Regions from separate parts of the Streptomyces altiplanensis genome, predicted to be linked through region 1. Evidence: riboswitches for the same ligand, from Rfam matches in the RefSeq annotation. Region 1 holds a riboswitch; each other region holds the start of a gene.
What was found. Region 1 has a riboswitch for cyclic di-AMP ahead of ACWD0Y_RS18645 (M23 family metallopeptidase). Riboswitches for the same ligand answer to the same signal wherever they lie in the genome.
Positions count from the first base shown of each region.

Region 2: another riboswitch for cyclic di-AMP. It lies ahead of ACWD0Y_RS28420 (M23 family metallopeptidase); the one in region 1 lies ahead of ACWD0Y_RS18645 (M23 family metallopeptidase).
Region 3: another riboswitch for cyclic di-AMP. It lies ahead of ACWD0Y_RS22115 (M23 family metallopeptidase); the one in region 1 lies ahead of ACWD0Y_RS18645 (M23 family metallopeptidase).

Region 1 is NZ_JBSFUB010000039.1:14,943-17,135, reverse strand. Features, by position in the region: gene ACWD0Y_RS18650 (DUF2332 domain-containing protein) at 1-803, opposite strand, end outside; cyclic di-AMP (ydaO/yuaA leader) riboswitch at 1,061-1,207, shown strand; gene ACWD0Y_RS18645 (M23 family metallopeptidase) at 1,219-2,193, shown strand, end outside.
Region 2 is NZ_JBSFUB010000086.1:13,491-15,683, reverse strand. Features, by position in the region: gene ACWD0Y_RS28420 (M23 family metallopeptidase) at 1-932, opposite strand, end outside; cyclic di-AMP (ydaO/yuaA leader) riboswitch at 935-1,109, opposite strand; gene ACWD0Y_RS28415 (alpha-galactosidase) at 1,485-2,193, opposite strand, start outside.
Region 3 is NZ_JBSFUB010000052.1:32,635-34,827, forward strand. Features, by position in the region: gene ACWD0Y_RS22110 (GntR family transcriptional regulator) at 1-107, opposite strand, end outside; gene ACWD0Y_RS22115 (M23 family metallopeptidase) at 278-1,117, opposite strand; cyclic di-AMP (ydaO/yuaA leader) riboswitch at 1,131-1,300, opposite strand; gene ACWD0Y_RS22120 (M16 family metallopeptidase) at 1,529-2,193, opposite strand, start outside.

The DNA.
Region 1 (2,193 bases):
CGGACGAGCGCGGCGAACTCCTCGCGGCGGGCGAGCGGCAGGTAGGTCAGTACGGCGGTGTGGAAGACGACCAGGGTGGCGTCCGCCGGGGCTTCGGCGGCCAGCGCCGGGAGTTCGTCGACGAGGTCGCCGCGGACGATGCGGGGGCGGGGCGCCGTACGTACGGCCTCGATGGCGGCGAGCTGCTGACGCGGGCGCTCCGCGCGGCCAGGCCAGATCAGTGACTGGAGCCAGCGGACGTCGTCCTCGTCGGTGGTGTCGAGGGGGTTGAGGTCGATGCCGGCGCGCCAGGCGATGCCGGGCAGCGCGGTGGGCAGGGGCGCGGGGCCCTCCGTGCGGCAGTCGAAGGTGACGGGGGAGGAGCCCAGGACGGCGCCGCCGTCGTAGCGGTAGGCGTAGCGGTCGGGGTGGAGGCACAGGCCGGCGGAGGCGCCGACCTCGATGAGGGCGAGGGGCTGCGGGAGCGCGGCGAGGAGGGGCAGCAGGGTGGCGCAGCGGGCGGGCTCGTTGGTCTGGGTGAAGCGGGTCAGCACGACGGCGCGTACGGCGTCCCAGTGGGCCAGGGTCCAGGCGCGGAAGGGCGCCCACCGCTCGTAGGGACCGCCGAGGAAGCGGACGGCCGCGAGGAGGAGATTGGGCTGCTGCTTGTTGCCGGGCGGCAGGGCGGCGATGAGGGCGCAGAGGTCCTCGTCCTCGCTGATGCGGGCGGTGAGTTCGGCGTAGACGGGGGAGACGCCGTGCGCCTGCTGTGCGGAGAACTCGCGGTAGCGGCCGGCCACGGACCGCGTGCTGTTGACAACCATGGTGACGAAACTAGGCCCACGACGCTGTGTAGTCGTAAGACACCACTGCGCATAACAATTGACGAACCGTCATGAAGACGAGGTTTCAGAGTGCCGATCGGGGGCAGGTCAACTCGCCCTACTGTGACCACTTGTGTGGTGATTGGTTCAGGCCAATATCGTTAACGATCAACTGGAACAGCTTGGAAAGCGGACCTGGTGTCTATTAACGTTCGATAACGCAGCGCGGTCGTCCCAGTCGTCGCAAGAGGCGACACCGTGCGCACGCGCCGAATTCCGCAAGGGAACCGGGGAACCACGTTCCTTGGGGTGAATCGGACTCCTTCGTACCTACGAGGAGCCCGTAGGAGACCTTCCTGCTCCGAACCCGTCAGCTAACCCGGTAGGCGAGAAGGAAGGAAAGGAGCACGCCTCCGTGGCGTCCAACAGGCCTGCCCCCGAAGCCACCCTGCCCTCTTACGGGTACGAGGTACCGAACGTACCGAACGCCGCCGCCATTCCCGGTGGCGCGGAGGGAACCTGGGAAGAGTGGAATCCCACCGAGGAGTCCATCCGTCCCGTGCGCGGCCGTCATCGCGTCGCCAAGCAGCGCGGTGGAATCGGCCGTAGTTCCACCGTTCTCGGCGTCGGCGTCATCGCCGCGGTCGGTGCGGGGGGCATAGCCACCGCGCAGGACAAGCCGGCCGTCTCGATCTCCCTTCCCGACGCGATCGCGGACTCGCTGCCCGACGCCAAGTCCCTTCCCGGCATAGGCGCCTTGATGTCCGACGACTCGGACTCCGGCTCGGGCTCCGGCGGCCAGGCGGGTACAGGCACGGCGGGCCAGGCGATCCTGGCCGCCGCCCCGCTCACCACCGCGGGCGTCTCCACCGCCGACGCGCAGCAGGGCACCACCGACGCGGGCGAGGCACTGCGCGCCCGCATCCTCCAGCAGGCCGAGCAGCAGCAGGACGCCGCCGACACCGAGGCCAAGGTGGCCGCCGAGGCGAAGGCCGCCGAGCAGGCCGCGGCCGAGGCTGCCGAGCAGCAGAGCGCGGCGGAGGCCAAGGCCGAGGAGGAGAAGCGGAAGGCCGAGGAGGAGAAGCGGAAGGCGGAGGAAGAGGCCGCGCGCAAGGCCGAGCAGGAGCGGCTCGCCAAGCTGGCCGCCAGCTACTCGATGCCGCTCTCGTCGTACACGCTCACCTCCACCTACGGCCAGTCCGGCTCGATGTGGTCCTCCGGCCACCACACCGGCCTGGACTTCGCCGCCCCGAAGGGCACGCCGCTCAAGGCCGTGCACGGCGGCACCATCAAGTCGGCGGGCTGGTCGGGCGCGTACGGCTACCGCATCGTCCTGGAGCTCCCGGACGGCACGGAGATCTGGTACTGCCACCTCTCCTCGATGACCGTC
Region 2 (2,193 bases), on a different contig from region 1:
AGCGGGTCGACGTCCGAGCCGTAGCTGGGGCCGGTCCGGATCTCGAAGTGCAGGTGCGGGCCGGTCGAGTTGCCCGTGGAACCGGAGAGGCCTATCTGCGTGCCGCCGCCGACGCTCTGGCCGGAGGAGACGGACAGCGAGGACAGGTGGGCGTACTGCGAGTACCGGCCGTCGTCGTGCTTGATGACGACCTCGTTGCCGTACGAGCCGCTCCAGCCCGCGGAGACGACGGTGCCGGCACCGACGGCCTTGACCGGGGTGCCGCTGGCCGCGGCGAAGTCGACGCCCGTGTGGTAGCCGCTGGACCAGCTGCCGCCGGCGGCGCGGTACGGGGTGGTGACGCTCGCGGAGACCGGGGCGGTGAAGCCGGATCCGGTGCTCTGCGCGGCGGAGGCGGAGTTCACGGAAGTGGACTCCGCGGCCTTGGCCTCGGTCTTGACCTCGGCCTTGGGGGCGGCGGCCTCGGCCTTGGGCGCGGCAGGCGCCTCGGCCGCAGGCTTCGCCTGCTTCGCGGGGGCCTGCTTCACGGGGGCCTGCTTCGCCGGGGCCTGCTTCGCGGGCGCCGACGCCTTGGCGCCGATGGTCAGCTCCATGCCCGGCAGGATCAGCGAGGGGTTGCCGCCGACGACCTCACGGTTGTCCTCGTACAGCTTCTGCCAGCCACCGCGCACGTTCTGCTCTTCGGCGATCTTCGACAGGTAGTCGCCGGAGACCACGGAGTAGATCTTGGTGCTGGTCTTCTTCTGCGGCGTCGCCTTCTCGGACACCGCGGCGGCGGACGCGGCGGCCGGGGCTGCGGCCTTCTCCGCGGCGTTCGCACCGGTGGCGGTGATCAGGGGAAGTGCGAGTACGGCTCCGCCCGCTCCCGCGGCGACAATTCCGCGAGTGATCGAGTTGGACCTCGGGCGGCGGTGCTTACCCTTTGCGGGCATGGAACATTCCTCTCCGGCGCCTACGAGGTGAGCTGTCGGGTTCGGGCTGGAGATGCCCGGCCGCGCTGCTGCGCGACTTCACCCCAAGCCGGTCCGGACGCACGAGACGTCCGGATCACCGGCGTACTTACCTGGGTCCCCCGCTCCTGCCAACGCGTGAGTGAGTGAGTGCGGATTCCGGGAGGTGGCAGGATTCGGCGGTCCACCCGGATTGCGGTGACCGTAAGCCGACGGGGCTCCCCCGTACAAGCCGGTCCATTCACACGGACATTGGCTGACGGGAATTCACCACGGAATTCCCGTCACCCTCCGTGGATTACGGATCTTTACACACCGCCCGTGAACTGGCATTTGCACACGGAGCTTCGCCACGTACTGTCACGAATATGATCCTGCTCACCAGCTGCCTCTGCCATTTCCCGGCCCCACAAAGGAAGTTGTCCCGGAATCGCCCGTTTCGCCCCAAATGCAACTCATCCCCCTGACCGGGGACCGCAAGGGCGGGGAAAGGGAAGCGGGAAGGACACGGGACGAAGAAAGAAGGAGCAGGGCTCAGACCCTCCTCAGCCGGAAGACCGCGGCATCGAGATCACCGCGCAGCGCGGTGCGCAGTCCCCGGTGGAGCAGTACGGAACCCCGGTGCACGGCCGAGGTGTCCAGGCAGGCGTACGCCGCGTCCGGGTCGAGCCCGCGCAGGCGCAGCGGAGGCTGCTGCTCGCCGTAATGCTGGGCCTGGAGCCAGGCGAGGACGACGGTGTCGTCCCCGCGTACGTACTGGACCGCGCTGAGCCCGCCCTCGGGCGCCCGCAGCCGGTACAGCTCGCCGTGCTGCACGACCGGCCGGATCTCCTTGTACAGGTCCACCCACTCGCGCGCCTCGGCGATCTCGTCCTCGCTCCACCCGGCCAGGTCGCCGCCGATGCCGAGCACCCCCGCCATCGCGCTCACGAAGCGGAAGCGCAGCGAACTGACCCGCCCGTTGAGCTGCGTGTTGGGGCTGTCGGTGACCCAGGCGGCCATCGCCCGCGCCGGGTGCAGCTGGCTGAAGCCGTGCTGGATGGCGAGCCGGTCCAGCGGGTCGGTGTTGTCGGAGGTCCACACCTGGTCGGTACGGGAGAGGATCCCGAGGTCGATCCGGCCGCCGCCCCCCGAACAGGACTCGAAGGCGACGTCCGGATGCGCGGCCCGCAGCCGGTCGAGGAGCGCGTACAGCGCGTGCACATGCTCGGTCCACAGCTTCTGCGGATACGGTTCGCCCGGC
Region 3 (2,193 bases), on a different contig from region 1:
TAACGGCGCGCCAGCAGCTCTTCGGTGAGCCGGCTGCCCCGCTCGAAGACGCCGGAGACGATGTCGTCACGGATCGCCGTGCATACCGATTGCGCGGGAATGCGCATGAGCGGACCTCCGCCTTGTCCCCCGCGAAACGCGGTCGATTGACACCTGTTCGGCGACTCTATTGCAGCGGTGCGCAATTTCCGACGGGCGGCGGGAATTCATGGATATCTTTTGGCCAACGCCGAAGGCCCCGGCGGGAAGCCGGGGCCTTCGGGAAAACCGGGGTGCGTCAGACGTTCACGCCGTGCGCGCGCAGGTACGCGACCGGGTCCATGTCGGAGCCGTACTCGGGAGACGTACGGGCCTCGAAGTGCAGGTGCGGGCCCGTCGAGTTGCCGGTCGAACCCGAGATGCCTATCTGCTGGCCCGGGGCGACGGCCTGGCCGACGGAGACGCCGATGGACGACAGGTGGCCGTACTGCGTGTACGTGCCGTCGTTCATCCTGATGACGATGTTGTTGCCGTACGCCCCGCCCCAGCCGGCCTCGACGACGGTGCCCGCACCGACGGCCACGACGGAACTGCCGGACGCGGCGCGGAAGTCGATGCCGGAGTGGCTGCCGGAGGACCAGAGCGAGCCGCCGCTCTGGTAGCCGGTGGTCACGACGGAACCGGCGACCGGAAGGGTGTAGGCGGTGAGGCGCTCGCGCTCCGCCGCACGGGCGGCACGCTCCTCGGCCTCGCGCTCCTCGCGTTCCTCGCGCTCCTTCTCGGCCTTCGCCTCGGCCCTGGCTTCCGCCTTGCGCCTGGCTTCCGCCTTGCGCTCCGCCTCGGCCTTGCGCTCGGCCTCCGCCTTGTCGGCGGCGTGCTGCTGCGCCTCGGCCTGGGCGGCGATCCGGTCGGCGAGGGAGTCGCCGATGACGAGGGCCTCGGTCAGGCCGGTCGCCTCGACGGAGTGGGCCGCGTCGGCGCCGGCACCGGAGCCGGCGGCGAGGGCCGGAGAGGCCAGGCTCCCGATGGCGCCGGTCGTCGCGAGGGTGGCAACGCCCGCGAGGTTCGCGCTCCTGCGCGTCAGACGGCCCGGACGGCTCGGACGACGGTGCTTCCCGGTGGCACGGGTGAACGCCATGGAGTGGCTGGTCCTTTCCTTCCTTCTCGCCTACCGGGTTAGCTGACGGGTTCGGAGCAGGAAGGTCTCCTACGGACCCCTCTCCGTACGTGCGCACGGAAGGACGTCCGATTCACCCCAGGGACGGTTTGGGTCCCCGGCTCCCCAGGCTCGCGCCTGACGGGGACTCGGCGATGACTGCCCGGTGCCGCGGATGCGGCTCACTGCTGACGGACAGCCGGACCGACGCTAAACGGGAGATCTTTCAATCACCAAAAAGACATCGCACTTTGTAACGCACCCCACAGACCAGAAAGGCAACTCCGCAACAAAACGGACATACACAAAGGACCCCGGCGGCCTGTCGGCCACCGAGGTCCCTCTACCTCCCGTTTTGAGGGAGTTGCGCAATCGGCTCGGACGGGCGGACCGTCAGCCGGCGACCACCGTCACGTCACCGATGCCGAGCGCCCTGACGGGCTCCTCGATCTGCGACGCGTCCCCGACGAGGACCGTGACCAGACGGTCCTCGGGGAAGGCGCTGACGACCGCCGCGGTGGCCTCCACCGTGCCCGTCCCGGCGAGGCGGGCGTACAGCTGGGCCTGGAAGTCGTCCGGCAGGTGCTGCTCGACCTGGTCGGCGAGCGTGCCGGCGACGGCGGCCGCCGTCTCGTACTTGAGCGGTGCGACACCCACCAGGTTCTGCACGGCGACGTCGCGCTCGGCGTCGGTGAGGCCCTCGGCCGCGAGGGTGCGCAGCACCTTCCAGAGGTCTTCGAGCGCCGGCCCCGTGGACTCCGTGTCCACCGAGCCGCTGATCGCCAGCATCGACGCGCCCGACCCGTCCGGCGCGGAGCGCAGCACCTGGCCGAAGGCGCGCACGCCGTACGTGTAGCCCTTCTCCTCGCGCAGGACGCGGTCCAGGCGGGAGGTGAGCGTGCCGCCCAGGCAGTACGTGCCGAGGACCTGGGCCGGCCAGACGCGGTCGTGCCGGTCGGGGCCGATCCGGCCGATGAGCAGCTGCGTCTGGACCGCGCCGGGGCGGTCCACGATGACCACACGGCCCGTGTCGTCGGCCGTCACCGGCGGTACGGGGC